Regions from separate parts of the Cellulosimicrobium sp. BMG9.22 genome, predicted to be linked through region 2. Evidence: predicted binding sites of a transcription regulator. Region 2 holds the regulator's gene; each other region holds the start of a gene.
What was found. The regulator LexA, encoded in region 2, represses DNA repair genes until DNA is damaged. The targets are predictions, from matches to a motif close to TCGAACANNTGTTCGA.
Positions count from the first base shown of each region.

Region 1: the regulator LexA is predicted to act here: its motif matches at 5,433-5,448, upstream of AC4H2H_RS13785 (HNH endonuclease signature motif containing protein).
Region 3: the regulator LexA is predicted to act here: its motif matches at 3,602-3,617, upstream of uvrA (excinuclease ABC subunit UvrA).
Region 4: the regulator LexA is predicted to act here: its motif matches at 3,129-3,144, upstream of AC4H2H_RS01755 (replicative DNA helicase).

Region 1 covers NZ_JBZGBY010000020.1:49,811-57,169, reverse strand. The annotation lists gene AC4H2H_RS13810 (LysR substrate-binding domain-containing protein) at 1-184, shown strand, start outside; gene AC4H2H_RS13805 (transcriptional regulator) at 233-1,567, shown strand; gene AC4H2H_RS13800 (hypothetical protein) at 1,599-1,922, opposite strand; gene AC4H2H_RS13795 (HipA domain-containing protein) at 2,361-3,596, opposite strand; gene AC4H2H_RS13790 (helix-turn-helix domain-containing protein) at 3,593-3,865, opposite strand; gene AC4H2H_RS13785 (HNH endonuclease signature motif containing protein) at 3,954-5,399, opposite strand; gene AC4H2H_RS13780 (LysE family translocator) at 5,515-6,135, opposite strand; gene AC4H2H_RS13775 (HAD domain-containing protein) at 6,132-6,680, opposite strand; gene AC4H2H_RS13770 (alpha/beta hydrolase) at 6,997-7,359, opposite strand, start outside.
Region 2 covers NZ_JBZGBY010000017.1:10,866-18,224, forward strand. The annotation lists gene hflX (GTPase HflX) at 1-572, shown strand, start outside; gene AC4H2H_RS12440 (ATP-dependent DNA helicase) at 726-2,822, shown strand; gene AC4H2H_RS12445 (L-lactate dehydrogenase) at 2,870-3,874, shown strand; gene lexA (transcriptional repressor LexA) at 3,939-4,667, opposite strand; gene AC4H2H_RS12455 (LysM peptidoglycan-binding domain-containing protein) at 5,007-5,366, shown strand; gene nrdR (transcriptional regulator NrdR) at 5,757-6,344, shown strand; gene AC4H2H_RS12465 (aldo/keto reductase) at 6,354-7,359, opposite strand, start outside.
Region 3 covers NZ_JBZGBY010000002.1:82,451-89,809, forward strand. The annotation lists gene AC4H2H_RS02265 (OsmC family protein) at 92-577, shown strand; gene uvrA (excinuclease ABC subunit UvrA) at 582-3,572, opposite strand; gene AC4H2H_RS02275 (MBL fold metallo-hydrolase) at 3,710-4,417, shown strand; gene AC4H2H_RS02280 (YciI family protein) at 4,523-4,822, shown strand; gene AC4H2H_RS02285 (SDR family NAD(P)-dependent oxidoreductase) at 4,865-5,671, opposite strand; gene AC4H2H_RS02290 (TerC family protein) at 5,793-6,932, opposite strand; gene AC4H2H_RS02295 (TerC family protein) at 6,932-7,359, opposite strand, start outside.
Region 4 covers NZ_JBZGBY010000001.1:371,591-378,949, forward strand. The annotation lists gene AC4H2H_RS01755 (replicative DNA helicase) at 1-3,063, opposite strand, end outside; gene AC4H2H_RS01760 (MATE family efflux transporter) at 3,590-4,882, shown strand; gene rplI (50S ribosomal protein L9) at 5,081-5,527, opposite strand; gene rpsR (30S ribosomal protein S18) at 5,547-5,783, opposite strand; gene AC4H2H_RS01775 (single-stranded DNA-binding protein) at 5,885-6,430, opposite strand; gene rpsF (30S ribosomal protein S6) at 6,587-6,877, opposite strand; gene AC4H2H_RS01785 (transglycosylase domain-containing protein) at 7,047-7,359, opposite strand, start outside.

The DNA.
Region 1 (7,359 bases), on a different contig from region 2:
GTCCGTCGCGCTCCTGCCCGGGCTCGCGGTCGACGACCGGTACGACGTCGTCGCGCGGCCCCTGAGTCCGGCCCGGACGCGTCGCGTGTACGCCGCCGTCCGGCGCGGGCCGACGACGTCGGCCACCGACGTGGTCCTCGCCGGTCTGCGCCGCGCCGCACGATCCCCGGTCGGGCCGACCTGACAGCGCTCTACACTGGCGGCACCATCGCCCGACGAGGCCGGAGAACCCATGCCGCGGACGCCCGCGCTGCCCCCGACCTCGGGCGCGCACACGCCCCGGGCGGACACGCGCGGTGTCGGCACGCGCCGGGACGCTCGCTCCGTGCGCGCCGCGTATGAGTCGTTCCTCGCCGGCGGCGACGTCTCCGCCGACGTCGACCCCGTCGTCGCCGACTCCTGGCGGCGCTCCGTGCGCAGCGGGGTCGACCCCGACCGCCCGTACACCGAGAGCGCACTCTCGGGAGACGACCTCGCCGCGTACCGCGACGCCGACCCGATCGCCGCGCTCATGCCGGTCGTGCGCGAGCTCGTCGTCGACGTCGCGGCGGACGACGGCCTCGTCGTCGCCGTGTCCGACGACGCGGGCCGGCTCCTGTGGGTCGAGGGCAACCGTGCCGTGCGGGACGAGGCCGCCCGCGTCGGGTTCGTCGAGGGCTCCGTCTGGCGCGAGGACCGGGTGGGCACGAACGCACCGGGCACCGCGCTCGCGGCCCGTCGCCCGGTCCAGGTGCTCGGCATGGAGCACTTCGCCCGGCCCGTGCAGGCGTTCAGCTGTGCGGCCGTGCCGATCCACGCACCCGGGACGGGGCGCGTCCTCGGCACCCTCGACGTCACCGGTCGCCGTGGCGCGGCCTCCGGTGCGGCGGTCCTGCCGCTGCTGGGTGCCGCCGTCCTCAGCGTCGAGCGCGAGCTGGCCCGTGGAGCCATCGCGCGCCGGTCGGCCGCGCGCCAGACCCCGGCACCGGCCGGGGAGCGCGGCGCGAGCGGCGCCGAGCTCGACGTGCTCGGCGCCGCGCCGGTCCTGCGCGTCCCGCGAGGTGTCGAGCATCGCCTCCCGCTCCTGCACGCCGAGATCCTCGTCCTGCTGGGCACGCACCAGCAGGGACTGTCCGCCGACGAGCTCGCCGTGCTCCTGCAGCCCGGAATCCCGTCCGGCGCCGCGATCCGGGCGGAGGTCGCGGCCCTGCGCAGGCTTGTCGGCCCGCTCGTCGTCGGCTCGCGCACGTACCGCCTCGGCCGGCCCCTGACCACCGACGTCGACGCCGTCCGCGACCGCTTCGCCGTCGGCGACGTGCACGGCGCGCTCCGCCGCTACCGCGCGCCGCTGCTCGCCCGGTCGACGGCCCCGGCCGTGGAGGCCCTGCGCTTCGCGCTCGCCGCGGAGGTCCGGGCGGCCGTCGTCTCGGCCGGGGACACGGACACGCTCGACGCCTGGACCCGCACCGACGACGGCGCCGAGGACCGAGGCGCGTGGGCCCGGCTCGAGCACGTCGCCGACCACGGCGGCCCGCTGTGGGCCCGGGCCCGGGCGCACGTCGACCTGCTGGACGACGACGCGCACTGACGACCCGCGAGCCGTCGCCGGCGCGACCGGATCAGAACGTCCAGGCGTCCTCGAGCGTGGTGTAGACGACGTCGACGTGGTCCCGGTCGACCGAGACGCTCCTGGTGAGTTCGGCGGGGTCGCTCACACCGAACCCCTGCTTCCAGCCGATCGACTGTCCCGGCAGCAACGGGGGCGTGGGCGCGCCGCCGTAGCCCTGGCCGGAGTCGAAGACCTCCTCGCCGGCAGCGCCGGCGCTCGTGATCTGCGTGTGCCCGGACGAGTTCCACGTCGTGCTCGTCCCGTTGGTCATGGTGAACGTGACGCTGAGGTAGACGGGGAAGTCGCCCAACGAGGCCCACTCGCCCGGGGTCAAGCAGCCGTCGTTGGTGACGGTGAGGGTGAGCCCGTCCTCCCACCCATGGGCGTGCCGAAGGACGGCACGGGGTTCTTCGGGGCGGCCTCCGCCTCGTCCTTCCCGGTGGTGTACCCGGCGTCGTCGCCGTCGCGGAACTTCTCCCTCCGCTCGGACAGGAAATCGGAGCCGGCCGGGTAGCCGGTGGTCGAGCCGTGCTGGTACCCGTGGTCGTAGCCCTCCTGGTACGTGCCGAGGAGGGTCGGTTCCGGGTCGGCGCTCGCGGGCGTCGTCCGGGTCGAAGGACTCCGGGGGCCTCGACCACATCGATGTCTGGAAGGAGCTGGTCGCCCAGCTCTGACCGTGCCCGGCAGCCCCACCAACGGGCTCCGACAGTTCTCGTGAACCACACGCGTCGGACATCGCCCGTAGGTGGAGAGGGCATCACCCCCGGATCGCTCAGGCGGCCGTCGACCGCGCGAACGCCATGGCTCTCTCCGCGACCAGGCCGGGGACACGGGTCAGGGGGAGGATGGCGTCGACGGCGTCGAGCCCGCGCTGCACGGCCTGCGCTGTCTCGACGACGACATCGATCGCATCGGCGCGCTGCATGCCCCAGGACGTCGCCTCGTCGACCAGGTGCGCGCCCGTGATGAGGTCGAGGCGGTTGCGCCCCGCGACGGCGAGCCCGGAGTGACGATACGTCGCAGACGCGAGGTAGACCGGCGCGGTGTCGTACAGGGGTGCGACGCCGTACGACGCCTCGGCGTCGACCAGCAGCGAGTAGTTCTTCGCGTGGGCGTCGCCGTTGCCGATGATCATGTTGAACGTGACGAGCCGGAGCACGTCACGGCGGAGCGTCGTGGCATCGACCGCTTCTGCCGATGCGGCGCGTGCCACAGCGGCGAGTCGGCCAGGAGTCTGGCCCGAGGGCTCGTACTTGTCCTGGGCCGCGAGGCCCAGTGCCTGCGCGAGATCCTCCTGGTGGGTTCGACGGCCACCCGTGCGGTCGTACCGTTCGACGACGATCGCGTCCCGTCCGTCGATCTCCAGCAGCTCGGTCCGTGCAGCCGGGATGCCGCTCGCGCGGGCGAGGCACAGGGCCCAGTGCTCCAGGCGAACCAGGCCTTCGATCCCCGTCCCGCCGAGCGGTTCGGGCTTGACGATGTGGGTGGAGAGCGCGCCGTCGGCCGGCCAGGACCAGCCAGACTCGGACCGGTGCAGCAGCACCTTGGCCTGCACCCCACCCAACGACGCTGTCACGACGAGTCCGTCCGGAGGCTCGAGCGTCGGGAGCCCGGTCACCAGCGCCGCGAACTCGGCATCGTCCAGCGGGCGGAGGAATCCGTCCCCGGGTGCGGAGCCCTCCGGGACGAGCTGTACGGCGCCTGCGCACTCGGCGCCCAGGTGCGCGAGCAGCGCGAACGTGTCGGAGGGTGCGACGTCGTGCTCGCGCTCGAGCGCCGCACGGACAGGGCCTTCCGGGAGGAGATTGTCCAGGAACCGGTGGACGACGGGACCGTCGACCCGGCGGGGGGAGAGCGGTAGCGACAGCGAGAGCGGTCGGCTTCCCTCGCCCCAGCGGTCGAGTGCCTCGTCGGAGTACTGCAGGCGGAGCCGTCCGTTCCGCAGGCGGCGCACCGTGCCGATCCGGTCTCCCCGCAGGTAGATCGACAGCACGTCCGGTGTGCTCACGGTTCACCGTCGCGCGGGCGCGCCTCGACGGTGATCCTGGCCCCCCGCGGGACGAGGACGAGCTCGTAGCCGCACGCCGCAGCGACGTCGAGCAGCGTCGAGCTCGCCACGGCCGTGCCGCGCTCGAGGCGGGAGACCGTCGGTCGCGACGTCGACGCCCGTCGGGCGAGCTCGTCCTGCGACAGGACGGCAACCTGCCGGGCACGTCTCACTGCGGAGCCCAGGGCGTCCGTGCTGCGCGCACGGAACCAGGGCGTGGCTGCGCTCATATCTGATTCATTCCGTCCTGATCGCGGTCGCGAATCATTTCTGATTCAGAATCAGACTAGCGCGCAGGTGAATCAGATGCGATACAGATCAGCTCGCGTGGCGGGATGGTGGCGGAATCAGGTCGTCCAGATCAGGCGGCGGATCGGGTGGGGCGAGGTCGCGATCCGGGGTGATGCGGGTCGCGGGCTCGGACAGGTAGACGGCACCCGTCGGCGAGGTCCAGCTGACGACGCCGTCCGCGAGGTGCTCGAGCCGCCACGCGGTCTCGTGCTTGAGAACGTGGTGCTTGCGGCACAGGTGCGCGAGGTTGTCCGCGTCCGTCCGGCCGCCCCGGGCGAAGTCCTCGCCGTGGTCGACGTCGCAGCGGCGTGCCGGCACGGAGCAGCCGGGGAAGCGGCAGGTTTCGTCGCGCACCGCCAGCCAGGCCCGCAGGTCGGCCGGCACGGCGTAGCTCTCGCGTCCGACGGAGAGCACCGCGCCCGACTCCGGATGGGTGAGGAGCCGCCGGAGCGACGGCGCACGGGCCGTGAGGTGCCGCGCGGTCTCCGGGTCGATCGGCCCGTGCCCGTCCAGGTGGGCCGGCGCTTCGCCGTCGAGCAGCGAGAGCACCGGGACGGTGACGTGCACGCGTGGCACGATCGTCCGCGCCGACTCGGCCAGGCTCGCGGGGAGCATTCCCTGCGTGGCGGTGCCGTCGTCGAGCAGCAGGTCGACGAGCACGTCGGCGCGCAGCTGTGCCGTGGTGCGGGCATCGCCCTCGCCGCGCGCCCGCGTCGCCGTGCCCGTCAGTCGGTCGTGGATCGCGTGGGCGGAGACCGCCGGCAGCAGCGCGGTGAGCCACGCCATGCCGTCATCGGCCGCATCTACCCACACCGCACGACGCGTCACGGCGCGCTCGTGCCGCGCCGTCAGCGGCTCGGGGTGCACGCGATCGCGTACCCGGCGGACGAGCCGCCGGAAGGCGTGCGGCGTCGTCGACCCGGCGCGGCCCAGGCACGCCTGGGTCACTTCCGCCGCGGCCTGCGGGTCGAGGTCCCCGATCGCCCGGGCGAGGTCGCTCGCGTGCGCGGCGGAGAAGTCGCCCGCGCACAGGCGTGCCAGCGCCGCGGGCGCGTGGGTCGTGAGCGTCGCCGCGTCGTCGACCAGCGCGTCCGCCGTGCGTTCCGAGACGCGGAGCGCGCACGCGATCTCCGCGACCGTCGCGCGCCGGGCCAGCTCGATCCGACGCTCCGGTGTCGCGCCGTCCAGGCGCACCGACTCCTCGGCGAGGAGCGCTCCGTGCGCGGCGAGCGCCGCGACGCGAGCACGCTCGACCGCCACCAGGCGGGCACCTGTCAGCGCGTCGATCTGCCGCTGGATCGCGGCGACCCGCTCGACCGCCGTCGCGAGCGCCTCCAGAGAGCCCTGGCCTGGACAAGCCAAGCCAGCAGCCGGCCGCGCGCCGTCAGGCGCACCGTCCGCACGCACCGTGACCGTGTGCGAACCCGCGGGCACGGGCGCCCGGCGGGATCGCAGGCCGGTCGATGTGGTCATGGCACGATCCAACCAGCCACCACCCACACGCGATCGAACGTGTGTTCTGGGTATCTGCTCACGTGAAGTCTCCTGGTGAGACTCCTTCTCGCCCCAGAAGGAGTGGACACCCCGGCTACGCCTCGGCGGCGAGGACGGTCGCGAAGCCAAGGAAGGCCACGCCGGACGCCGCGTCGATGCCGCGCCGGGCGCGCTGTGAGGCGAAGGCGCGCTTGGCTGCGTCCGCGCCGAGCACGACGGCAAGCAGGACGAGCCCTCCAACGGCGGACAGCGTCAGCGCGTACGTAAGCAGCATGGGCAAGCCCGCCTCGACACCGAGAAACTGCGGGAGTACGGCGAGGTTGAACGCGAGAACCTTCGGGTTGGTGATGTTGCACAGGAATCCCTGCCCCAGGGCGCGCCTCGGAGATGTGCCCACCGGACCAACTGCCTCGGTCCAGTCACCGTCCGTAGCTCGCAGGGAAGCCCGCAGGGACTGCACGCCGAGGTAGGAGAGATAGATGACTCCCGCCCATCGGACCGCTTCGAAGACCGGCTCTGCGCGAGCGATGATCGCGCCGAGACCCGATGCGGCCAGAGTGCCCTGCACCGAACCCGCGACCGTGATGCCTGCCATCGTCCACAAGCCCCGCTTGCGCCCGCCTCCGATCGTGCTCCGGAGCGTCAAGAGGGTGTCCGGTCCTGGCGCGATGGCGACCACCATCGCGAAGGCGACGAAGGACCAGTAGTGAGTCACGACAGTTCGCCCTCGCTCAGCCCGCGGAGCCACGTCTCGACGACATCGAGGTCGCTGCCCTGCAACCCCGTCAGTGAGTCGACGCGATGTAGGAGCGCGCTCCCCGAGTGGTTCGCGTTCACCCAGGAGCGGTCAACTGCCGTCAACTCATCATCGATCCAGACGAATGGGCGCCCAGCCGCGATCCGGCACAAGTGTCTCGTCTTGCAACTCAACTCCGCGCCCTCGTCGTCGTCGACCCAAGCCGGATCCTCGAGCCCCGGGAGCTGACCCAACTCCGCTACCGGCAGGGCGGGCAGGCCGAGGATCGGTGCGATCACCGTGTTCGCATCATGCATCCACGCCGTCGCCCACACGACGTCGCAGTCGAGAGACAGGAGCCGACGGCCGTGCGAGCGATCGATCGTGGCGAGCTGAAGTTTGCTCGGGTGCTGCCATGTGGCATACCAGGCCTCGAGAGTCTCCGGGAGTGAAACGCCACCCGTCGACAACACGGTGCCGTCTATGTCGAGGAACAGCAACGGGCGATGCTCGGCGCGGCTCACGGCGGCGAAAGTAGCAGGGAGTCAGTGGCCGCAGCTCTCGCATCCACCGCGCGACTTCACTGAAGCAGATTCTCAGAACGTGTGTTCCCCTGGGGGTCTGGTGGCCTGTTCGCGGCGTGGTCGACGGAGCAAAGCCAGTTACCGCGGGTCGGACTCTCCAGGTGTTTTCCAGGGTGGCGTGCTCGCAGCGCGAAGCGGTGGGTGAGCATGTCTCGCCGGGTGACCGCTGAGGAAGCCTGCGCCAGGTCCGTCCATGCAGCAAGGAGGGGCGGTCACCAGCGCCTGCCGTGGCGTGATGGCTGCCCCTCCGGCGAGCTCAGGCTGTGGCAGGTTCGGACTTGACTGCGTTCTCAAGGGCCCAGGTGAGCGCGTAGTCGGCGACCTGTTCCCAGCCCGGGGCGGCGCAGGTCCAGTGGTCGCGGCCCTTGAACTCGTAGTACTCGGTGACCGAGGGGGACTTCTCCCAGTGCTTGGCGTTGGACCGGTTCACCGACGGCGGCATGATGTGGTCGTGCTCGCCGGCGATGAAGAGCAGCGGCGCGCGGTCGGTGCTGAAGTCGACCCAGGTCTCCTGGTGACCGGGCTTGAAGTTGGCGATGAGGCCGTAGTCCCAGACCCAGCGGCCGGGGGCGGGGATCGCGTAGTGCTCCCACACCGCGCGCGACTCCTCCACCGAGAG
Region 2 (7,359 bases):
CGACGCTCGACCCGACCGTGCGCCGCACGCGCACCGAGGACGGGCGCGTCTACACGCTCGCTGACACCGTCGGCTTCGTCCGCGCGCTCCCGCACCAGCTCGTCGAGGCGTTCCGCTCGACGCTCGAGGAGGTCGGGCAGTCCGACCTGCTCCTGCACGTCGTCGACGCGTCGCACCCGGACCCCGAAGGTCAGATCGCCGCGGTGCGCCACGTGCTCGCCGACATCCCGGGCGTCGAGGAGGTGCCGGAGGTGATCGTCCTCAACAAGGCCGACGTCGCGGACCCCGAGACGATCGCCCGGATCCGTCGGCGCGAGCGGCGGACCGTCGTCGTCTCGGCGCACACGGGCGAGGGGATCGCGGCGCTGCGCGAGCTCATCGCGCTCGAGCTGCCGCGCCCCGACGTCACGATCGACCTCGTCGTGCCCTACCACCGTGGCGACCTGGTGCACCGCGTGCACACCGAGGGTGAGATCGACCACGAGGAGCACACGCCGGAGGGCACGCTCCTGCGGGGTCGTGTCGCCGAGGCGCTCGCGGCCGAGCTCACGGGAGCCGCGGCCGGAGTCTGACGCACGCACAGGACGACCCCGGGCCGGCACACCGACCCGGGGTCGATCCGCGCGTGCCCTCGTGGGCCGGCGTCCACAGGGGGCCGACGGCGCGTCGGTGCGCGACCGTAGACTCGGTGGGTGCCCCCCTCCCGTGCCTCCGCCCGACCCGTCGTGGACCACGCCGACCTTGCGGACGACGCCGGACAGGTCGGCGAGACGGCACCGGCCGCGGCGCCGGTGCCCGAGGTCGACGCGCTCCTCGACCTCGCGGTCGAGCGGCTCGGTGGCGCACGACGCGACGGGCAGCACGCGATGGCCGCTGCCGTCACCGCGGCGATCGAGGGCACCGAGCACCTGGTCGTCCAGGCGGGCACCGGCACGGGAAAGTCGCTCGGCTACCTGGTCCCGGCCGTGCGGCACGCGGTCGCGACGGACGAGCGCGTCGTCGTCTCGACGGCGACCCTCGCGCTCCAGCGCCAGGTGATCACGCGCGACCTCCCGCTCGTCGCGGACGCCATCGCCGACCGTCTCCCGCGCCCTGCGTCGATCGCGCTGCTCAAGGGCTGGCACAACTACCTCTGCGTGCACAAGATCGCGGGCGGCTACCCGGTCGACGAGCCCACGCTGTTCGACCTGCCCGGCGAGTCCGCGGGTGCCGCAGACCACCCGGCCGCCCGGGGCGGGACGAGTGCGGCGGCGCTCGGCGAGCAGGTCGTGCGCCTGCGGGAGTGGGCCGACGAGACGCCGACGGGGGACCGCGACGACCTCGTGCCCGGCGTGAGCGACAAGGCCTGGCGACAGGTGTCCGTCACGGCCCTCGAGTGTCTCGGCCAGCGGTGCCCGCTGCTCGCGGAGTGCTTCCCCGAGCGCGCGCGGGCCACGGCGCGCGAGGCCGACGTCGTCGTCACGAACCACGCGATGCTGGGCATCGCGGCGATGGGTTCGCCCGGCGTCCTGCCCGAGCACGACGTGCTCGTCGTCGACGAGGCGCACGAGCTGGCCGACCGCGTGACCGCGGCGGCGACCGTGGACCTGTCCGTGCCCGCGATCGAGAGCGCCGCCCGGCTCGCTCGCCGGCACGCCGGCGTGCAGACCGACGCGCTCGACGCGGCGTCGGCGGCGTTCGGGACGGTCGTCGGCGCGCTGCCGGCCGAGCGGTTCCCGGACGGGCTGCCGGAGGACGCTCGCACGGCCGTGGCCGCCGTGCGCGACGCGGCGCGCGAGGTGCTGTCGTCGCTCAAGCCCGAGACGGGCGTCACGAAGCCCGCACAACCCGACACCGGTCTCAAGATGGCGCAGTCGACGATGCTCCAGCTCTTCGAGGTCGCCGAGCGCATGGCCGCCGACCCCACGGGCCACGACGTGCTGTGGTGCTCCCGCCCCGGCGAGGGCGGGTGGTCGGCCGACCGGTTCGGGGAGGGCGCGAGCCGCCTGCACGCCGCGCCCCTCGGCGTCGCAGGGCTGATCCGCACGCATCTGCTCGCGGAACGCACGGGCGTGTTCACCTCGGCCACGCTCGCGCTCGGCGGGACGTTCGACCCCGTCGCGCGGACGTTCGGGCTCGGCGGCGGGGCCGACGGCGAGAACGAGGACGCGCCGCGGTGGCGCGGCCTCGACGTCGGCAGCCCGTTCGACTACGCGCGCCAGGGCATCCTCTACGTCGCGAAGCACCTGCCGACCCCGGGGCGCGACGCGGCGACGGAGCACCAGCTCGACGAGATCGCCGCGCTCGTCGAGGCCGCGGGAGGTCGCACGCTCGGGCTGTTCTCGTCGCGGCGTGCCGCGGTCGCGGCGGCCGAGGCGATGCGCGAGCGCCTCGACGTGCCGATCCTGTGCCAGGGCGACGACCAGCTCCCGACGCTCGTCAAGGAGTTCGCCGCCGACCCGGCGACGTGCCTCTTCGGCACGCTGTCGCTGTGGCAGGGGGTCGACGTGCCGGGACCGTCCTGCCAGCTCGTCCTCATCGACCGGATCCCGTTCCCCCGTCCGGACGACCCGGTGAAGTCCGCGCGCGCCCGAGCCGTGGAGGCCTCGGGCGGCAACGGGTTCATGCAGGTCTCCGCCACGCACGCGGCGCTGCTGCTCGCGCAGGGTGCCGGGCGGCTCGTGCGCTCGACCCAGGACCGCGGCGTCGTCGCGGTGCTCGACCCGCGACTGGTCACCGCACGCTACGGCACGTTCCTCACCCGCTCGATGCCCGGCTTCTGGCAGACGACCGACCGTGACGTCGCCACCGCTGCGCTCCAGCGTCTCGTCGCCCTAGGCTGAACGCCTCAGCGACGACCAGCGACGACCAGCCACGACACGGAGACGACATGACCACGAGCACGTCCTCGCAGGCCACCGGACCGACCGCGCGCGCGGCGGGCGGCGCGCGCACCACCAAGCTCGCGATCGTGGGAGCCGGAGCGGTCGGGTCCACCCTCGCCTACGCGGCGCTCATGCGCGGTGCGGCACGGACGGTCGCACTGCTCGACGTCAACCGCGCCAAGGTGGAGGCCGAGGTCCTCGACCTCCAGCACGGCATCCAGTTCATGCCGATGGCCCACGTCGAGGGTTCGGACGACGTCGCGGTCTGCGCGGACGCGGACGTCGTCGTGGTGACGGCGGGTGCCAAGCAGAAGCCCGGCCAGTCGCGCCTGGATCTCGCCGAGGCGACGATCGGGCTCGTGCGCACGATCCTGCCGGGACTCGTCGAGGTCGCCCCCCACGCGACCTACGTCATGGTGACGAACCCGGTCGACATCGTCACCTACGCGGCGCTCAAGGTCTCCGGTCTCCCACCGCAGCAGCTGTTCGGCAGCGGGACGGTGCTCGACTCGTCACGGCTGCGCTTCCTCGTCGCCCAGCACTGCGGCGTCGCGGTCCAGAACGTCCACGCCTACATCGCGGGGGAGCACGGGGACACCGAGATCCCCCTGTGGAGCTCCGCCACGATCGGCGGGACACCGCTCCTCGACTGGCCCGGGCTCGGCGGCAAGACGCCGCTCACGGCGGACGTGCGTGAGCAGATCGCGCACGAGGTCGTCCACTCGGCCTACCGCATCATCGAGGGCAAGGGTGCGACGAACTACGCCGTCGGGCTCGCCGGGACGCGCATCATCGAGGCGGTGCTCGGTGACGAGCACCGCCTCCTGCCGGTCTCGTCGCTGCTCGAGGGCGACTACGGCATCGACGACGTGTGCCTGTCGCTGCCGACCCTCGTCGACCGGCGCGGTGCGGTCGAGCGCATCGAGGTGCCGCTCTCCGACGACGAGCTCGCGGGCCTGCGCGCGTCGGCCGACTCGCTGAGGAGCGTCGCCCGGCGCTTCGGACTCTGAGCGCCGCGGGCTGAGCCCACCGAGGGCCCGGTAGCCGTAGTCGGCCACCCGGCCCTCGTCGTGGTCAGAGGCTGCGCAGCACCGAGACGACGCGCCCGAGCACCTGCGCGTCGTCGCCGGGGATCGGGTCGTACGCGGCGTTGCGCGGCATGAGCCAGACGTGCCCGTCGGCGCGGCGCAGGCTCTTGACCGTCGCCTCACCGTCGATCATCGCCGCGACGATCTCGCCGTTCTCGGCGACCGGCTGCCGACGCACGACCACCCAGTCGCCGTCGCAGATCGCGGCGTCGATCATCGAGTCGCCCTGCACGCGCAGGAGGAACAGCTCGCCCTCGCCGACCAGCTGGCGGGGCAGCGGGAAGACGTCCTCGACCAGCTGCTCGGCGAGGATGGGACCGCCTGCGGCGATCCGTCCGACGACGGGCACGTACGACGGGGCCGGGTGCGCCTCGTCGTACTCCGGCGGGGAGGACGTGCCGGGGAGCGCGGTGGCGCGGCGGGAGTCGTCGGGCTGGACGACCTCGATGGCCCGGGGCCGGTTCGGGTCCCGGCGCAGGTACCCCTTGCGCTCGAGCGTCATGAGCTGGTGCTTGACCGACGAGGGGCTCGTCAGGCCGACCGCCTCGCCGATCTCGCGCATGCTGGGCGGATAGCCGCGCTGCTCGACGCACGCCCTGATCGTCTCGAGCACGAGGCGCTGGCGCGGCGTCAGCCCGTCGCCCCCCGCCGAGCCGTCCGGGAGCTCACGCACCTCGGCGAGCCCCCGTGCGCTGTCCGTGCCTCGTCCCGCCATGGTCCGCTCCGCCCTCGTCCGTCGCTGGCCGCGGAGCTCGACTGCGGGCTCCCGGCCACCCTCACCCGGGACGAGCGCCCCGGGTTCGGCCGTGCCGGAGCGTCCAGGTGTGGACATGTCCGGCGAACCGACCTGACCCCAGGCTAGGGGAGAGCGCGACACGAATCAAACATCTGTTCGAGCATGTCTCGACTCCGTCGGCCGTTCGTGATAGACCTTCGTACAGATGTTCGACGTACACGTGTTCGACCGACGCCTCGTCGGCGGACGCACGACGGGGCTCGCGGGGCGGATCGACCGGGGAAGGCGATCCGCCCCACGAGCCGGGACGGAGAAGACATGAGCACGATCACGCTGCCGGCGTCCGGGCCGGCCGTCTCGCGCGAGAGCCGTCGGGCGCCCGGCGGTCGGCTTCGCCTCACGCGCCGAGGGCGGGTGGTGCTCGTCGTGCTCGTCGCGCTGGTCGCCCTGCTCGCCGCCCGGGTCGGTTCCGCGGTGGCGGGTGCGCCCGGTGAACCCGTCGAGGTGCGGGTCCACGTGGTGTCCGCGGGCGAGTCCCTGTGGGGTCTCGCCGCCGCCGTCGCCGACCCGGGCGAGGATCTCCGCGACGTCGTCGGCGGCCTCGTCGAGCTGAACGAGCTCCCGTCGGCAGGGCTCCAGGTGGGTCAGCGGGTGCTCCTGCCGGTCGATGGCGCATGACGCGGGTCGGGCTGCTCGCCGCCCCTGCGCGCCGGATGTGACCGAGGACACGTCTCGCGCTGGCGGCGAGTGGGGCTCGGGGGGTTGCGGAGACGATTAGGGTGACCTAAGTTAGTATCACCTCACACGCCGGGCCGGGGGGCTGGGCGAGAGGCGAGGAGCACGCGGTCCACCGCGACTCCTGCGCACGTCGACGCGCGTGAGGCGAGACACGCGCGAGATGGGGACGGGGGCGTCCCGACGGGGGCGGTCGGAATCGACCGCCCCCGTTCTGCTGCCGCCCGCGGTCAGCCCCTTCCGTTCCGCGTGTTGCACGCGCGCACCGCGACGGCTTACGTTCGACGCGCCGACGCCGACGGCGCCGGCGTGATCCCGCGGAGGAGCCCGCCCATGCACTGCCCGTTCTGCCGCCACGCGGACTCCCGAGTCGTCGACTCGCGCACCTCCGACGACGGCGCGTCGATCCGTCGCCGGCGCCAGTGCCCGGCGTGCAACCGCCGGTTCACGACGATCGAGACCGCGAGCCTGTCCGTCGTCAAGAGATCGGGTGTCACCGAGCCGTTCTCGCGGGAGAAGATCGTCAACGGCGTCCGCAAGGCGTGCCAGGGTCGCCCGGTCAACGAGGACGATCTCGCGGTCCTGGCGCAGAGGGTCGAGGAGACGATCCGCGCGAGCGGGAGCGCAGAGCTCGACGCGTACGAGATCGGTCTCGCGATCCTGGGCCCGCTGCGCGAGCTCGACGAGGTCGCCTACCTCCGGTTCGCGAGCGTCTACCAGGCGTTCGACTCCCTCGAGGACTTCGAGAGCGCGATCACCTCGCTGCGGGTCGAGCGGGCCGAGCGTCGGCGTGCGGCGTCCGGGTCGGGCGACGCCCTCGACGGCGAAGGTCCCGACGGCGAAGGTCCCGGCGGCGAAGGTCCCGGCGGGGAGGGCCCCGGTCCCGACGACCACGTCGAGGAAGCGGCGTCCGCGCGCTGACCACGCCGCCTACAGGTCGCTCGACCGGGCGGCCCAGATGTTGATGCCGCTGTCCGCGGGGATCGCCCTGACCGCGCCGAGCTCCTCCGCGGTCAGCGGAGGAACCTCGAGCGCCGCGAGGTTCTCGTCGAGCTGCTGGGTCGAGCTCGCGCCGAGGAGCACGGACGTCACGCGCTCGTCGCGCAACGCCCATGCCACGGCCGTCTGGGCGAGCGACCTCCCGTTCGCGCGGGCGAGCCGGTCGAGCCGGCGGACGTGCGCGAGGTTCTCCTCGCGCAGGAACTCGCGCCGGAGCGGTCCGCCGCGCGCGGCGCGCGAGGTCTCGGGCACACCGCCGAGATACCGGTCGGTGAGCATCCCCTGCGCGAGCGGTGAGAAGGCGACGACACCGGTGCCGGTCTCGCCGGCCACGTCCAGCAGGCTCCGCCCGGCCGCGTCCGCCGGGTCCGGTTCCTCGATCCAGCGGTTGAGCATCGAGTACGAGACCTGGGTCACGACGAGGTCGACGCCGAGGCGTGCGGCGACGTCGAGCGCCTCCCTCGTCCGGCTCGCCGAGTACGACGAGATGCCGGCGTACCGGGCCCGACCGGAGCGCACCGCCGTCGCGAGAGCGCCGACGGTCTCGGTGAGCGGCGTCGTGGGGTCGAACCGGTGGCTGTAGAAGATGTCGACGTGGTCGAGACCGAGCCGTCGCAGCGAGGCGTCGAGGGAGGAGAGCAGGTACTTGCGCGAGCCGCCCTCGCCGTACGGGCCGGGTCCCATGCGGTAGCCCGCCTTGGTCGTCACGACGAGCTCGTCGCGCACGGGCCGCAGCTCGCGGGCGAGCAGCCTGCCCAGCGACTCCTCGGCCGCGCCCCCGGGCGGGCCGTAGTTGTTCGCGAGGTCCAGGTGGGTCACGCCGCGGCCCACGGCGTGCAGGACGATCTCACGCTGGGTGGCGGCAGGGTCGGCGTCGCCGAAGTTCTGCCAGAGCCCCAGGGAGAGGGCCGGGAGCGTCAGGCCGCCGCGACCGAGC
Region 3 (7,359 bases), on a different contig from region 2:
CGAGGTGCGGGTGGGCGGGTGGGGGTGGTGGGTGCGGCCGGCTCGCCGGGTCGCGGTGTGGCCCCCGTCACCGCCCGCTAGGGTGACGGCCATGAGCGCACAGCACGGGTACACCACGACCGTCCGGTGGACGGGCGCGGGCGAGGCGGGAACCGCGTCCTACACGTCGTACAGCCGCGACCACGACGTCCTGCTCGCCGGCCGTCCGCCGCTGCCCGGGTCGTCCGACCCCGCGTTCCGCGGCGACCCGACGCGCTACAGCCCCGAGGAGCTGTTCGTCGTGAGCCTGTCGCAGTGCCACATGCTCTGGTTCCTCCACGTCGCTGCCGCGGCCGGGGTCGTCGTCCGGGAGTACGTCGACGAGGCGACGGGCACGATGCGCGTCGAGTCGCGCGGCGAGGGACAGTTCACGGACGTGACGCTGCACCCGCGGGTCGTGGTCGACGACGGACCGGGCAGCGACGACGCGTCGCTCGCCGTGCTGCACCACCGTGCGCACGACCACTGCTTCATCGCGCGCTCGGTGAACTTCCGCGTGCTCGTCGAGCCGGCGCCCGCGCGTCGCACGGCCGCCTGACCGTCTACGCCGCCGACGCCTTGCGGCGGGAACCGGCCTTCGTACCCTCGCCCGTGGCTCGGCGCGCCGTCGCCGATCGGGCCTTCGTGCCCTTGGCTGCGGGAGCCGGCGTCTCCCCGCCCGTCGCCGACGAGGCTCCGACCGGCACGGGCCCGTGCTTGTCGAGGACCCCGGCGAGGAACCGGCCCGTGTGGCTGGCCTCGACACGGGCGATCTCCTCGGGCGTCCCCTGCGCGACGACCTTGCCGCCGCCGGAGCCGCCCTCGGGGCCCATGTCGACGACCCAGTCGGCGCTCTTGATGACGTCGAGGTTGTGCTCGATGACGAGCACCGAGTTCCCCTTGTCGACGAGCGACTGCAGCACGCCGAGCAGCTTGCGGATGTCCTCGAAGTGCAGGCCCGTCGTCGGCTCGTCGAGCACGTAGATCGTGCGACCGGTCGAGCGCTTCTGCAGCTCGCTCGCGAGCTTCACGCGCTGCGCCTCGCCCCCCGAGAGCGTCGGGGCCGGCTGACCCAGGCGGACGTACCCGAGGCCGACCTCGGCGAGCGTCTTGAGGTGCCGCGAGATCGCGGGCACGGCCGCGAAGAACTCCGCCGCCTCCTCGATCGGCATGTCGAGCACGTCCGCGACCGTCTTGCCCTTGAAGTGCACCTCGAGCGTCTCGCGGTTGTACCGCGCCCCGTGGCAGACCTCGCACGGCACGTAGACGTCGGGCAGGAAGTTCATCTCGATCTTCAACGTGCCGTCTCCCGAGCAGGCCTCGCAGCGCCCGCCCTTGACGTTGAACGAGAAGCGCCCGGGCGTGTAGCCACGGACCTTCGCCTCCGTGGTCTCCGCGAAGAGCTTGCGCACGTGGTCCCACACGCCCGTGTACGTCGCCGGGTTCGAACGCGGCGTGCGGCCGATGGGCCCCTGGTCGACGTGCACCACCTTGTCGAGGTGGTCGAGCCCGGTCACGCGCGTGTGCCTGCCGGCGACCTGGCGGGCGCCGTTGAGCTCGTTCGCGAGGACGGTGTAGAGGATGGAGTTGACCAGCGTCGACTTGCCCGAGCCCGAGACCCCCGTCACCGCGGTGAGCGTGCCCAGCGGGAAGCTCACGTCGATGCCGGTGAGGTTGTGCTCGCGGGCACCGACGACCTTGACCTGACGGTCCGGGTCGGTGGGACGACGCTCCGCCGGGAGCGGGATGCTCCGGCGACCCGAGAGGTAGGCGCCCGTCACCGACTCCGGCGCCTCGAGCAGCCCCGCGTAGTCCCCCGAGTGCACGACACGGCCGCCGTGCTCCCCGGCGCCGGGGCCGATGTCGACGATCCAGTCCGCCGTGCGGATGGTGTCCTCGTCGTGCTCGACGACGATCAGCGTGTTCCCGAGGTCGCGGAGCCGGGTGAGGGTCTCGATGAGGCGGCGGTTGTCGCGCTGGTGCAGCCCGATGCTGGGCTCGTCGAGCACGTAGAGCACGCCGACGAGTCCCGAGCCGATCTGCGTCGCGAGCCGGATGCGCTGCGCCTCGCCGCCGGACAGCGTCGCGGCGGGCCGCTCGAGCGACAGGTAGTCGAGGCCCACGTCGAGCAGGAAGCCGAGCCGCGCGTCGATCTCCTTGAGCACCTCGGTCGCGATGGCGCGCTCGCGGACGCCCAGCTCGAGCGCCCCCAGGAAGGCGGCCGCCTCACGCAGCGGCAGGCGGCACACGTCCCAGATCGACCGGCCGCCCACCTTGACGGCGAGGACCTCGGGCTTGAGGCGCGCGCCCTGGCAGACCGGGCACGGGACCTCGCGCATGAAGGCCTCGTACTTCTCCTTCGACCAGTCGGACTCGGTCTCGCTGTGCCGGCGCTCGAGGAACGTGATCACGCCCTCGAACCCCGTCGAGTACTGGCGCTCGCGCCCCCAGCGGTTCTTGTAGCGGACGTGGACCTGGTGGTTCTGCCCGTGCAGCACGGCCTTCTTCGCGCGCTCGGGCAGCGCCCGCCACGGGGTGTCCATCGAGAAGCCCAGGTCGTCCGCGAGCGCGGTGAGGACGCGCTCGAAGTACTCCGAGGAGACCTGTGCCCAGGGTGCGATCGCGCCCTCGGCGAGCGACTTCTCCTCGTCCGGGATGACGAGGTCGGGGTCGACCTCGAGCCGGAAGCCGATGCCGGTGCACTCGGGGCACGCGCCGTACGGCGCGTTGAAGGAGAACGTGCGCGGCTCGATCTCGTCGAGCGCGAGCTCGTGGTCGTTGGGGCACGCGCGCTTCTCCGAGAAGCGCCGCTCGCGCGCCGGGTCGTCCGCGTCGGCGTCGACGAGCTCCACGACGACGAGCCCTCCGGCCAGGCCCAGCGCGGTCTCGACCGAGTCGGTGAGCCGGCGCTGCACGCCCTCGCGCGCGACGAGGCGGTCGATGACGACCTCGATGTCGTGCTTGAGCTTCTTCTCGAGCACGGGCGGGTCGGTCAGCGTGCGCACCTCGCCGTCGACGCGGGCGCGCGCGAAGCCCTTCGCCTGGAGCTCCTTGAACAGCTCGGAGTACTCACCCTTGCGGCCACGGACGACCGGCGCGAGCACCTGGTAGCGCGTCCCCTCGGGCAGCTCGAGCAGCCGGTCGACGATCTGCTGCGGCGTCTGCGCGGTCACGCGCTCGCCGCACACCGGGCAGTGCTGCGTCCCCGCGCGCGAGAAGAGGAGGCGCAGGTAGTCGTAGACCTCGGTGATGGTCCCCACGGTCGAGCGCGGGTTACGGTTCGTGGACTTCTGGTCGATCGATACAGCGGGCGACAAGCCCTCGATGAAGTCGACGTCCGGCTTGTCCATCTGCCCGAGGAACTGGCGGGCGTACGCCGACAGGGACTCGACGTACCGTCGCTGCCCCTCCGCGAAGATGGTGTCGAACGCGAGCGAGGACTTGCCCGAGCCCGAGAGCCCCGTGAAGACGATGAGCTGGTCGCGCGGGAGGTCGAGGTCGACGTTGCGCAGGTTGTGCTCGCGGGCACCGGAGATGACGAGGCGTTTGCTCACCGCAGCATCGTACGACCGACCACCCACACTCGCACACGTGTTCGACGTGACGTTCGCCGTTCCCTCACCGGAGGACGACGACAGCCACGCGGGGTCCCGGCCCGTCCTGCGCGCGAAGGGGGGGCAGACTGGGATGCATGGGCTATTCGGGTGACGTCACGGTGGGTGGACCGAGCGACCTGCGACGACTCGACGAGATCGACGTCCGCAAGCTCGCCGTCGGCGCGCTCGCGAACAACGCCTACCTCCTCACCTGCCGCCGCAGCGGGGCCCAGGTGCTCGTCGACGCCGCCGACTCCCCCGACGACGTCCTCGCGCTCGTGCGCGAGGGGTCGCCGTCCGCGCGGCTGGACCTGGTCGTCACCACGCACCGGCACCTCGACCACCTGCGCGCGCTGGCGTCCGTCGTCGCCGTCACCGGTGCGACCACCGCCGCCGGCGCCGAGGACGCCGACGCCGTCGCGGCGAGCGCGGACGTGCACCTCCCCCGGCGCCTGCACCACGGGGACGTCCTGACGGTCGGGGACCTGCGGCTCGAGGTCGTCGCGCTGCGCGGCCACACGCCAGGTTCCATAGCGCTCGCGTACCGCGAGCCGGACGAGGTCGAGGCGGACGACGCCGTCGCCCGCCGGGTCCATCTCTTCACCGGCGACTCGCTCTTCCCCGGTGGTGTGGGGAACACGGATCGGGACCCGGCGCGGTTCGCCCGGCTCCTCGGCGACGTCGTCGAGCGCGTCTTCGACCGGTACGACGACGCGACCTGGGTCTACCCGGGGCACGGCGCCGACACGACGCTCGGGGCGGAGCGGCCGCACCTCGAGGAGTGGCGCCGACGGGGCTGGTGACGCGTCGGCAGCACGGCCGCGGCACGGGCGCGGCACGGGCGATTGCGGTGACCGGCTCACGGAACGGTCGCGCCCGCCGTCGGGCACGGCTGGTTCACTGAGCCCATGCCGATCCACGCCGTGACCTACGTCTACGCCGACCGCGCCGCCGAGCTCGACGCCCTGCGCCCCGAGCACCGCGCGTTCCTCGCCGACCTCTACGCCCGCAGGACGCTCCTCGCATCCGGGCCGCTGCCCGCGCACGACGGCGCGCCGGCCGGCGCGCTGCTCGTCCTCGACGGGGCGTCGCCCGACGACGTGGCCCGCACGCTCGACGCGGACCCGTTCGCCGCGGCCGGGCTGATCGCCGAGCGCACGGTCCGCCCGTGGTCGCCGGTCATCGGGGACTGGGCCGACCGGGTCTAACGGCCCGGGAGTCCCAGGCGGCTCCTTCCGGGTGGGTTCCGCTCAGTCGTACGCCGTCCAGGGGTCCACCCGGACGCGCTCGTCGACCGCCTCCGCGTCGGCGCCGACGACCACGCGCCAGTCGCCGCGGGCGACGGCGTCCAGGATCGTCGTCGCTGCCGAGGCGCTCGACACCGGCTGGTAGTCGGCGAAGAGCGCACCGAGAGCGCGCCGCCACGTGCGAAGCGGTGCCGGCATGCCGGTCCGGACGTGCCCGGGCAGGACCAGGACCGCGGAGAGGTGCGGCGCGTTCGCTCGGAAGTCGACGATCAGCGACTCGGTGAACCCGCGCACCGCGAACTTCGCCGAAGAGTACGCGGTGTGCGGGGAGCGCGTGCCGAGGCTCGCCCAGAGGGCGTTGACCGAGGCTACGTTGACCACGGCGCCCCGGTCTGCGGCCAGGAGCATCGGGAGGAGCTCGCGGGTGCAGTGATAAGTGCCGTCCCACGCGACGGCGAAGGTGCGTTCCCACTCGTCGGGCGGCGAGGTGACGAAGGACGTCCCCCCGACGGTGGCGGCGTTGTTGAACAGCAGATGGACGGAGTCGCAGTCGTGGGTCTCGGCCACGTCCTGCGGGAGCCGGCGCACGGCGTCCCGATCGGCGACGTCGAGCACGTGCGCCGTCACCGTGACGCCGGTGTTGATCGCCTGTGCCCGACGGACCGCGGTACGAAGCGCGTCGCCGTTCACGTCGCAGGCGGCGACATGGGCTCCCCGGCGGACGAGCTCAAGCACCAGGTCTCGGCCGATCCCCGACGCCGCACCCGTGACGACGGCGCGTCGACCTCGCAGGTCGGAGAGTCCAGCCACGTGGCCACCCTGCCACACGCCGGCCTTCGTCGCGGTCGCCGGCGGCCACCACACCCTGACGAAACCCGCCGGCACCGCGGACCGTGCCTCGCTCGTCCAGGAGGCACGGCAAGGCGCGGTGCTAGCGAGGCGTGCGGTCGTCCTCGCCGGACGTTCCCTCGGCGGGCGTCTCACGACCGACGAGCGCCGCGTCCACGGGCGCTCCCGTGACCGTGTCGACCGGCGTCGGCTCGGCCTCCGTCGTCGAACCGGCGTCCTGCGACGGTGCGGCAGGTGACCCGTCCGCGGATCGCGACGCGCGGGTGCGCAGGAGGCTGGCCACCGTGGTCACGGCGAGAGCACCGATGATGACGACGAGCGAGAGCCAGATCGGCACGGTCGGCACGGCCTCGATGTGCTCGCCGCCGTTGATGAACGGCAGCGTGTTCTCGTGCAGCGCCTCGAGGATCAGCTTGACGCCGATGAAACCGAGGATCACTGCGAGGCCGATCGGCAGGTAGACGAGCCGCTCGAGCAGGCCGCCCAGCAGGAAGTACAGCTGGCGCAGACCCATGAGCGCGAAGACGTTCGTCGTGAAGACGATGAACGGGTCCTGCGTCAGCCCGAAGATCGCCGGGATCGAGTCGAACGCGAACAGCAGGTCGGTGCTGCCGATCGCGAGGAAGACGATCACCAGCGGCGTGAAGACCCGCTTGCCGTCCTCGACCGTGCGCAGGCGACCGCCGTCGTACCGGGTCCCGAGCGGCAGCACGCGGCGCAGGGCCCGCACGGCGCGGTTCTCCTGGTACTCCTCCGGCTCGTCCCCGCCGGCGACGAGCTTGATCGCCGTGTACACGAGGAACGCGCCGAACAGGTAGAACACCCAGACGAACTGCGCGATGATCGCGGCGCCCGCGAGGATGAACGCACCGCGCAGCACGAGCGCGACGATGATGCCCACCATGAGCACGCGCTGCTGCTGGTCCCGCGGCACCGCGAACCTCGCCATGATGATGACGAACACGAAGAGGTTGTCGACGCTCAGGCTGTACTCGGTGAGCCACCCGGCATAGAACTCTCCCGCCGGCGCCGCGCCGCCCACCGCGCCGACGATCGCCCCGAACACGAGGGCCAGCGCCACGTAGAACCCCACCCACAGGGCGCTCTCGCGCATCGAGGGCACGTGCGGGCGGCGGCCGACGACGAACAGGTCGACGACGAGCAGGACCGCGAGCGCCGACAGCGATGCCCACTCGAACCAGAGCGGGAGCTCGTGGACCATCAAGAACCGTCTTCGATGCGAGCGTCCTCACGACGCTGGTCCGCCCGCGAGCGCGCGAGGCTCGCGACCGTGGTGACGGTGAGGACGACGAGGATGAAGCCCAGCGAGACGGGCGTGGAGATCTCCGGGATCGCGGTGATGTGCTCGCCCCCGTTGATGAACGGCACCTCGTTGGTGTGCATCGCGTGGATGACGAGCTTGATCCCGATGAAGCCGAGGATCGCGGCGAGGCCGTAGTTGAGGTAGACGAGCCGGTCGAGCAGCCCGTCGATGAGGAAGTAGAGCTGGCGCAGGCCGAGCAGCGAGAACGCGTTGGCGGCGAAGACGAGGTAGGTCTCCTGCGTGAGGCCGAAGATCGCGGGGATCGAGTCGACGGCGAAGAGCAGGTCGGCGCTGCCGATCGCGATCATGACGATGAGCATCGGCG
Region 4 (7,359 bases), on a different contig from region 2:
ACCTCGGTCACCGTGCACCCCGATCTCCTGAAGGAACCGGCGCTGGTCGTCCACCCCGCTGACGTCGAGCGTGTAGCCCAGACGGTAGGACCCCTTGGGCGTCGCCGTCCGGACCCGTGTGGAGATGCCGAAGCGCAGGAGGAGACGCGACAGCCCGTCCACGAGGGCGCGAGAGGTGGAGCCGTAGTAGATGCGGCCGCTCCGCCCGTTCTTGTTGATCGTCACCGAGCCGTCCGTCGCCCAGATGTGCTTGATGAAGAGCGCGATCTGACGCTTCGGAAGGTGGAACACGCTGGTGGGGATGAACTTCTCGTGGCTGCGGGCGCCGAACAGGCCCATGTCGTCGAGCCACTCCGCGATAGGATTCCGACGCCCGCGCGCGAGGCGGTACGGGGCCGGAAGGCGAAGGGTCGTGACGCGCGCCGCGGCATAGTCGTCGCGGATCGGGGTGATCCCGAAGGCCCCCGCGGCCTGGGAGACGATCGCGAGGTTCCGCTCGTCGATCGACGCGTAGCGGATGGGCTGACGCTTGACGAACGAGCCGTCGCCAAGGAGGTGCGCCAGCATGACGACCTTGCGATCGTCCCACTCGGCATTGCGCTCCGGGCCAGGTACGTGGCGCGGCACGCCGATGCGCGAGCCGACCTCGAGGTCGCCGAGCGCCGTCCACCCGTCGTAGGTGAGGAACGGGTGGTTCGCCGTCGCCTCGATCTCCTTGCCCGACGCCAGCCGCATCCGGAAGACCGGCTTCACCCCGGTGGGGAACACATGCGTGAGGTGCCGACGCACGTATTGCAGCCGGTCGTTGAGCGCCCACACGGGAACGTCCTTGGCGTTGAGCGCGAAAAGCTCGCCCAGGCTCGTCTCCGCGCCCGTGTCCGCGCGCAAGATCTTGGTGTCCTCGGTCAGGCAACCGGACTCACGGAGGTCGCTCATCTGCGGCTTCTTGTCGCCACGCTGCTCCGGACCACGGTTCAGCTGCGAGATCGCGATGACGGGGACCTCGAGCTCCTTCGCGAGCAGCTTGAGCGCACGCGAGAACTCGGAGACCTCCTGCTGGCGTGACTCCACGCGCTTGCCCGAGCTCATGAGCTGGAGGTAGTCGATCACGACGAGCTTGAGGTCGTGCCGCTGCTTGAGCCGACGGCACTTGGCCCGGATCTCCATGAGCGACATGTTCGGCGAGTCGTCGATGAACAGCGGCGCCTCGGCAACCTTCCCCATCGTCGCCGCGAGCTTCTGCCAGTCCTGGTCGTCCATCTTGCCCGACCGCATGCGCGTGAGCGGCACCTTCGCCTCGGCCGCGAGCATTCGCATGGTGATCTCGTTGCGGCTCATCTCCAGGGAGAAGATGACGGACGCCATCTGGTGGTGCACCGCCGCGTGCGTCGCGACGTTGATGCCGAGCACCGAGTTGTGCGTGGGAACCATCGACCGGCTCGCCAGGTACAGGTGCGAGGGATGGTCCACCTCGACGCAGCGCACGGGCACCGACTCAACACGGCGTACGTCGACGACAAACCGCGCCGTGAGCCGCGCGGTACCCGGGCGACGGCGCTCCTTGTGGACGAGGCGCTTGCGCTCCAGCCAGAAGACGTCGTCGCTCGTCGTGAAGGTAATCGTGTAGGCCGTGGACGACTCCGCACTACGGCCCTTCACTGTCCGCGCCGACCAGCCGGTGCGGTACCCCAGCGACAGGATGAGCTCGCGCGTCTCCGTCGCCAGACGCCTGCTGGTCAGGGTGATCTGCACGCTGCCCTGCGGGCTGACGGCCCCGTCGGTGTCGAGCAACCCCGCGAGCAGGTCTCGCCGCTGGGCCTCGCTCGCCCGGAGATAGGCGGTCGGGATGTGGGTCCCCACTGCACGGAGCTCGGCCGGGCCGGGCTGCGCCTCGTATCCCAGGCCCTCGATACGCATCGCGATCTCCGGGTCGGCGGAGGTGAACTCCGCCCGCCGCGAGCTGCCGTCGCCCAGCCAGACGCCGAGCGCGTAGGGGTGGATCGGTAGCTCTACCTCCGGGAGAACGAGCTGCGCGGCCGTCGCGATCGAGTGGTTCGCCCGCCCGTCGGCCGTTGCGCACCGCACCGTGGCCGCGAGCTCCTCCGTCGTGCGCACGGAGGACTCGGGCGTCCCGCCGGCACGCACGCCCCGGCGCTGAGCACGTGTCGAGGTCACCCACTGGTGCTGGGCGTCCGCGACGATGACGGTGCCATCGTCGAGCTCGACCTCGTAGCAGGGACGGTCGACCATCACGTCCGTCGCGGCGACGACGCGCGTCGGCGTCCCGTCGGCCGCCACGAGCAGGTCGCCGACGGCGACGTCGCCCATGGTCGTCCAGCCCGACGGCGTGGGGAGCGGCGTGTCGAGCGAGAGCGCCTTGCCGATGGCCGGGCGGGCAGCGACGACGATCATCTGGCCGGGGTGGAGGCCGTTGGTCAGCCGGTCGAAGTCGGAGTAACCCGTGGGGACGCCGGTCATGCCCTCGCCACGACCCTGCGCGGCCTCGATCTCGTCGAACGTCGGGCCGAGGATCTCGGACAGCGGCAGGTAGTCCTCGGTCGTGCGCCGCTCCGTCACCGCGTAGACCTCGGCCTGCGCGTTGTTGACGATGTCGTCGACGTCGCCGCCGTCGGTCGCGTACCCGAGCTGCACGATGCGCGTGCCGGCCTCGACGAGGCGGCGCAGCACGGCGCGCTCTCGCACGATGCGTGCGTAGTACCCGGCGTTGGCCGCCGTCGGGACGCCGGCCATGAGGTCGTGGAGGTACGGGGCTCCGCCGATGCGCTGGAGCTCGCCGCGCTTGGTGAGCTCGGCGACGACGGTGATCGCGTCGGCCGGCTCGCCCCGGCCGTAGAGGTCGATGATCGCCTCGTAGACGACCTCGTGCGCCGGGCGGTAGAAGTCGGAGCCGCGGATCTGCTCGATGACGTCGGCGATGGCGTCCTTCGACAGGAGCATGCCGCCGAGCACGCTCATCTCGGCAGCGACGTCTTGGGGCGGCGTCCGGTCGAACCCCGACGGCCCACGCCCCCCGTAGCTCTCCTCGAGCTCGTCGATCGACATGCGCCCCTCGTTCCCCCGGCGTCACGCGACCCTCCCGGACCACACGAACCGGGCATCGCCCCTCGTCGTACACCTGTTCTACTGCGGGCCACCCACACGACTGTCCCGGTGGCCGCACCTCCCGTCCTGGACAGGCACGACCTCGCGACACTAGATCGCGCGTCCACACCCCGCAAACGACCCTGTGCACTCATCGGTGGACAGACCGGCCGAACCTGTGGACACGTTCGCCGGTGCTGTGCACACCCGGTGGAAAACGGTGTGGACAACGAACCAATCTCACGGTGTACATCGCACCAGGCCGTCTCTGACCAGCCTCTTCACTACCCTCAAGGGTGTGGACGAAAGAAAGTCCGACGACACGCCGACGACACGCCCGACACCTCCTGGCCAGCCGGACGACACCAGGAGGCCATCTCCCGTCCCCGATGGCACGCCGACCTCCGGACCGTCGTCCACACCGGCGCCCCCACAGCCTCCCGCGCGACCGCCCCGGCGGCGCGCGCGCTCCCGGCTCGACCGCGAGATCCTCGCGCTGGCCGTCCCGGCCCTCGGAGCGCTCGTCGCGGAGCCGCTGTTCGTGCTCGTCGACAGCGCCGTCGTCGGGCATCTGGGCACCGCCCAGCTCGCCGGGCTGTCGCTCGCCTCGACGCTCCTCGTCACGCTCGTCGGCCTCTGCGTCTTCCTCGCCTACGCGACCACGGCCGCCGTCGCGCGACGCGTCGGGGCCGGGCACGCCCGCGAGGCGCTGCAGTCCGGGGTCGACGGCCTGTGGCTCGCCGCCGGCCTGGGTGTCGTTCTGGCCGCCTCCCTGTGGATCGTCGCGCCCTGGGCCGTCACGGCGATGGGCGGTGCGGGTGACGTCGCGGAGCACGCCGTCGTCTACCTGCGCTGGTCCGCGCTCGGACTGCCCGGCATGCTGCTCGTCCTCGCGTCCACCGGCGTGCTGCGGGGCCTCCAGGACACCCGCACGCCCCTGTGGGTCGCCGCCGGGGGCGCGACGTTCAACGCCGTCCTCAACGTCGTCCTCGTCTACGGCGCAGGTCTCGGCATCGCGGGCTCCGGCATCGGGACGGCGGTCGCGCAGCTGACGATGGGCGCCGTCCTCGTGGTCGTGGTCGTCCGCGGCGCCCGGCGCCGGGGCGCGTCGCTGCGACCCGCGGCCGGCGGCATCTGGGCCAGCGCGCGTGCCGGCGTCCCTCTGTTCGTCCGTACGCTCTCGCTGCGTCTCGCGATCCTCCTCACCGTCTTCGTCGCGACGGGCCTCGGCGAGGTGACGCTGGCGGGGTACCAGGTCGTCACGTCGGTCTGGGGGCTCGCGGCGTTCGCGCTCGACGCGCTCGCCATCGCGGCCCAGGCGCTCGTCGGGTACGCGCTCGGGGCCGACGACGTCCCGCGCGTCCGCGCCGTCCTGCGCCGCACGCTGCAGTGGGGTGTCGCGGCCGGGACCGCGATCGGCGTCGTCATGGCCGCGGGCGGCTGGTGGTTCGCGCTGCTCTTCACGTCCGACCCCGACGTGCGGGCCGCCGTCGCGCTCGGCATGGCCGTGTGCGGGCTGCTCATGCCCATGGCGGGCTGGGTGTTCGTGCTCGACGGGGTTCTCATCGGCGCGGGCGACGGCCGGTTCCTCGCCTGGGCGGGCATGCTCACGCTCGTGGTCTACGTCCCGGCCGCGCTCGCCGTGCTGCGCTGGGCGCCCGACGGCGCGGCGGGCCTCGCGTGGCTGTGGCTCGCCTTCGCGGGGGTCTTCATGGCGGCACGTGCCCTGACCACCGGACTGCGCGCCCGCGGCTCGCACTGGATGGTCACCGGCACCTGACCCGAACGACGTCGTCAGCACCCCACGGACCCAGAGACCCGTCCAGTGCTGACAACACGTCGACCCGCGTACCTGTCAGCACTCCAGGGGTCCGGAGACCCACGCAGTGCTGACAACTCGCGCTGGACACCGCCCACCGAGACACGAAGGCCCGGCACCTCGCGAGAGGGGCCGGGCCTTCGAGGACTGCTCTGCAGATCAGGCAGCGACGACCTTCACCGAGAGGGTCGCGGAGACCTCCGGGTGGAGGCGGACGGAGACGGTGTAGTCCCCGGTCGCCTTGATCGGCTGACCGATCTCGATCTTGCGCTTGTCGACCGACGCGCCGGCAGCGGTGACAGCGGACGCGATGTCCGCCGTCGTGACGGCACCGAAGAGGCGACCGGCGTTGCCGGCCTTCGCCTCGACGACGACCGGCTTCGACTGCAGCGAGTCGCGGATCGCCTTCGCGTCGTCGAGCGACGCGATCTCGCGCGCCTTGCGAGCCTTGCGGATCGCGGTGATCTCGGACTCGGCGCCCTTCGACCACGGCGTGGCGAGCTTGCGCGGGACGAGGAAGTTACGGGCGTACCCGTCCTTCACCTCGACGACGTCGCCGGGCTCACCGAGACCGGTGACCTCGTGGGTCAGGATCAGCTTGGCCATGAGTTGTCTCCCTTCCCGCTCAGCGTGCCGTGGACGTGTACGGCAGCAGCGCCATCTCGCGCGCGTTCTTCACCGCACGGGCGATCTGACGCTGCTCCTGGACGGAGACGCCGGTCACGCGACGTGCACGGATCTTCCCGCGGTCGGAGATGAACTTGCGCAGCAGCACGGTGTCCTTGTAGTCGACCGACTCGATCTTGGCCGACTTCAGCGGGTTGGACTTCTTCTTGGGCTTGCGCACCACAGGCTTCGCCATGGTGTTGCTCCTCTACAAGGTGCGATCCCCGCGTGCGGTCCGCGCCGACGGCCGGCGCTGGTCCCACGGGGATGAGTGTGTGTTCCGGGTGAGGCGAACGGTCAGAACGGGGGCTCGTCGGAGAACGAGCCGCCGGACGACGCGGGGCCGGCCGTGGCCCACGGGTCGTCGCTCTGCTGACCGCCGCCGGAAGAGCTGAATCCACCACCGGAGGCGCCGCCCGAGGGCGTACCTCCGAAGTTGCCGCCACCGCCGCCGAAGCCGCCGCCACCGCCACCCGAGCGCTGGGCGCGGGTGACCTTCGCGGAGGCGTAGCGCAGGGAAGGACCGATCTCGTCCACCTGCAGCTCGACGACGGTGCGCTTCTCGCCCTCGCGAGTCTCGTACGAGCGCTGGACGAGGCGGCCCTGCGCGATGACGCGCATGCCCTTCGTCAGCGACTCCGCGACGTTCTCCGCGGCCTCGCGCCAGATCGAGCAGCGCATGAACAGGGTGTCCCCGTCCTTCCACTCGTTCGACTGGCGGTCGAAGGTCCGCGGGGTCGACGCCACCGTGAAGTTGGCCACCGCTGCACCCGAGGGGGTGAAGCGCAGCTCCGGGTCGCCCGTGAGGTTCCCGACAACCGTGATGACGGTGTCACCTGCCATGGCCTGCTCCTTCGTGTGTCGTCTCTGGTCCGTCGACGGCGCCGTGCGCCTGACTCGTACGCCTCTCGCGTCGGCTCATCCCATCACGCAGCGCCCACACGCGCTACGGCGTGCGGCCGATCTGTGGGGGACGAGCCGAGAGGGGTGCGGGGAGGGTCAGCGAGCGTCCGTGCGCAGGATCTTGGTCCGCAGGACGACCTCGTTGAGGCCGAGCTGACGGTCGAGCTCCTTGGCGGTGTCGGACGTCGACGTGAAGTCGACGACCGCGTAGATGCCCTCGGACTTCTTCTCGATGTCGTACGCCAGGCGGCGACGACCCCAGATGTCCACCTTGTCGACGGAGCCGCCGTCGGTCTTGATGACCGACAGGTACTTGTCGAGCGACGGGGCGACGGTGCGCTCCTCGATCTCGGGGTCGAGGATGATCATCAGTTCGTACTGACGCATGCGGATAACCCACCTCCTCTGGTCTCACGCGGTCACGGTCTCTCCGTGACAGGAGGGTTTCATGCACTCATGCTTCTGCTGCCCGACGTGCGGACAGCAGCTCCCCAGGGTACCCGCTCGGCGCGGGCCCCCGGAAATCTGTGGTCGGTCGACGACGGCGGGTCAGCCGTCAGGGTTCTTCCGTCTCGGTCGGCGTGGGCTCCGGTTCCTCCGGCTTCCCCGGGTCCTCCGGCTTCCCCGGGTCCGGCTGCTCCGGTTGCTGCCCCGGGTCGGGCCCCTTCGAGACGACGAGCGCGATGGTCGACCCCGGCGGGACCTCGCTGATCGACGACTGGCTGATGACGAAGCCGCGCGGCTGCTGGTCGGAGAACTCCTCGGTGATCTGGACCTTCAGTCCGGCCGCCTCGATCGCGGAGCGGGCCGCACGGCTGTCCATCCCGACGACGCCGGGGACCGCCACGTTCACGGGCTCCTCCACGGGC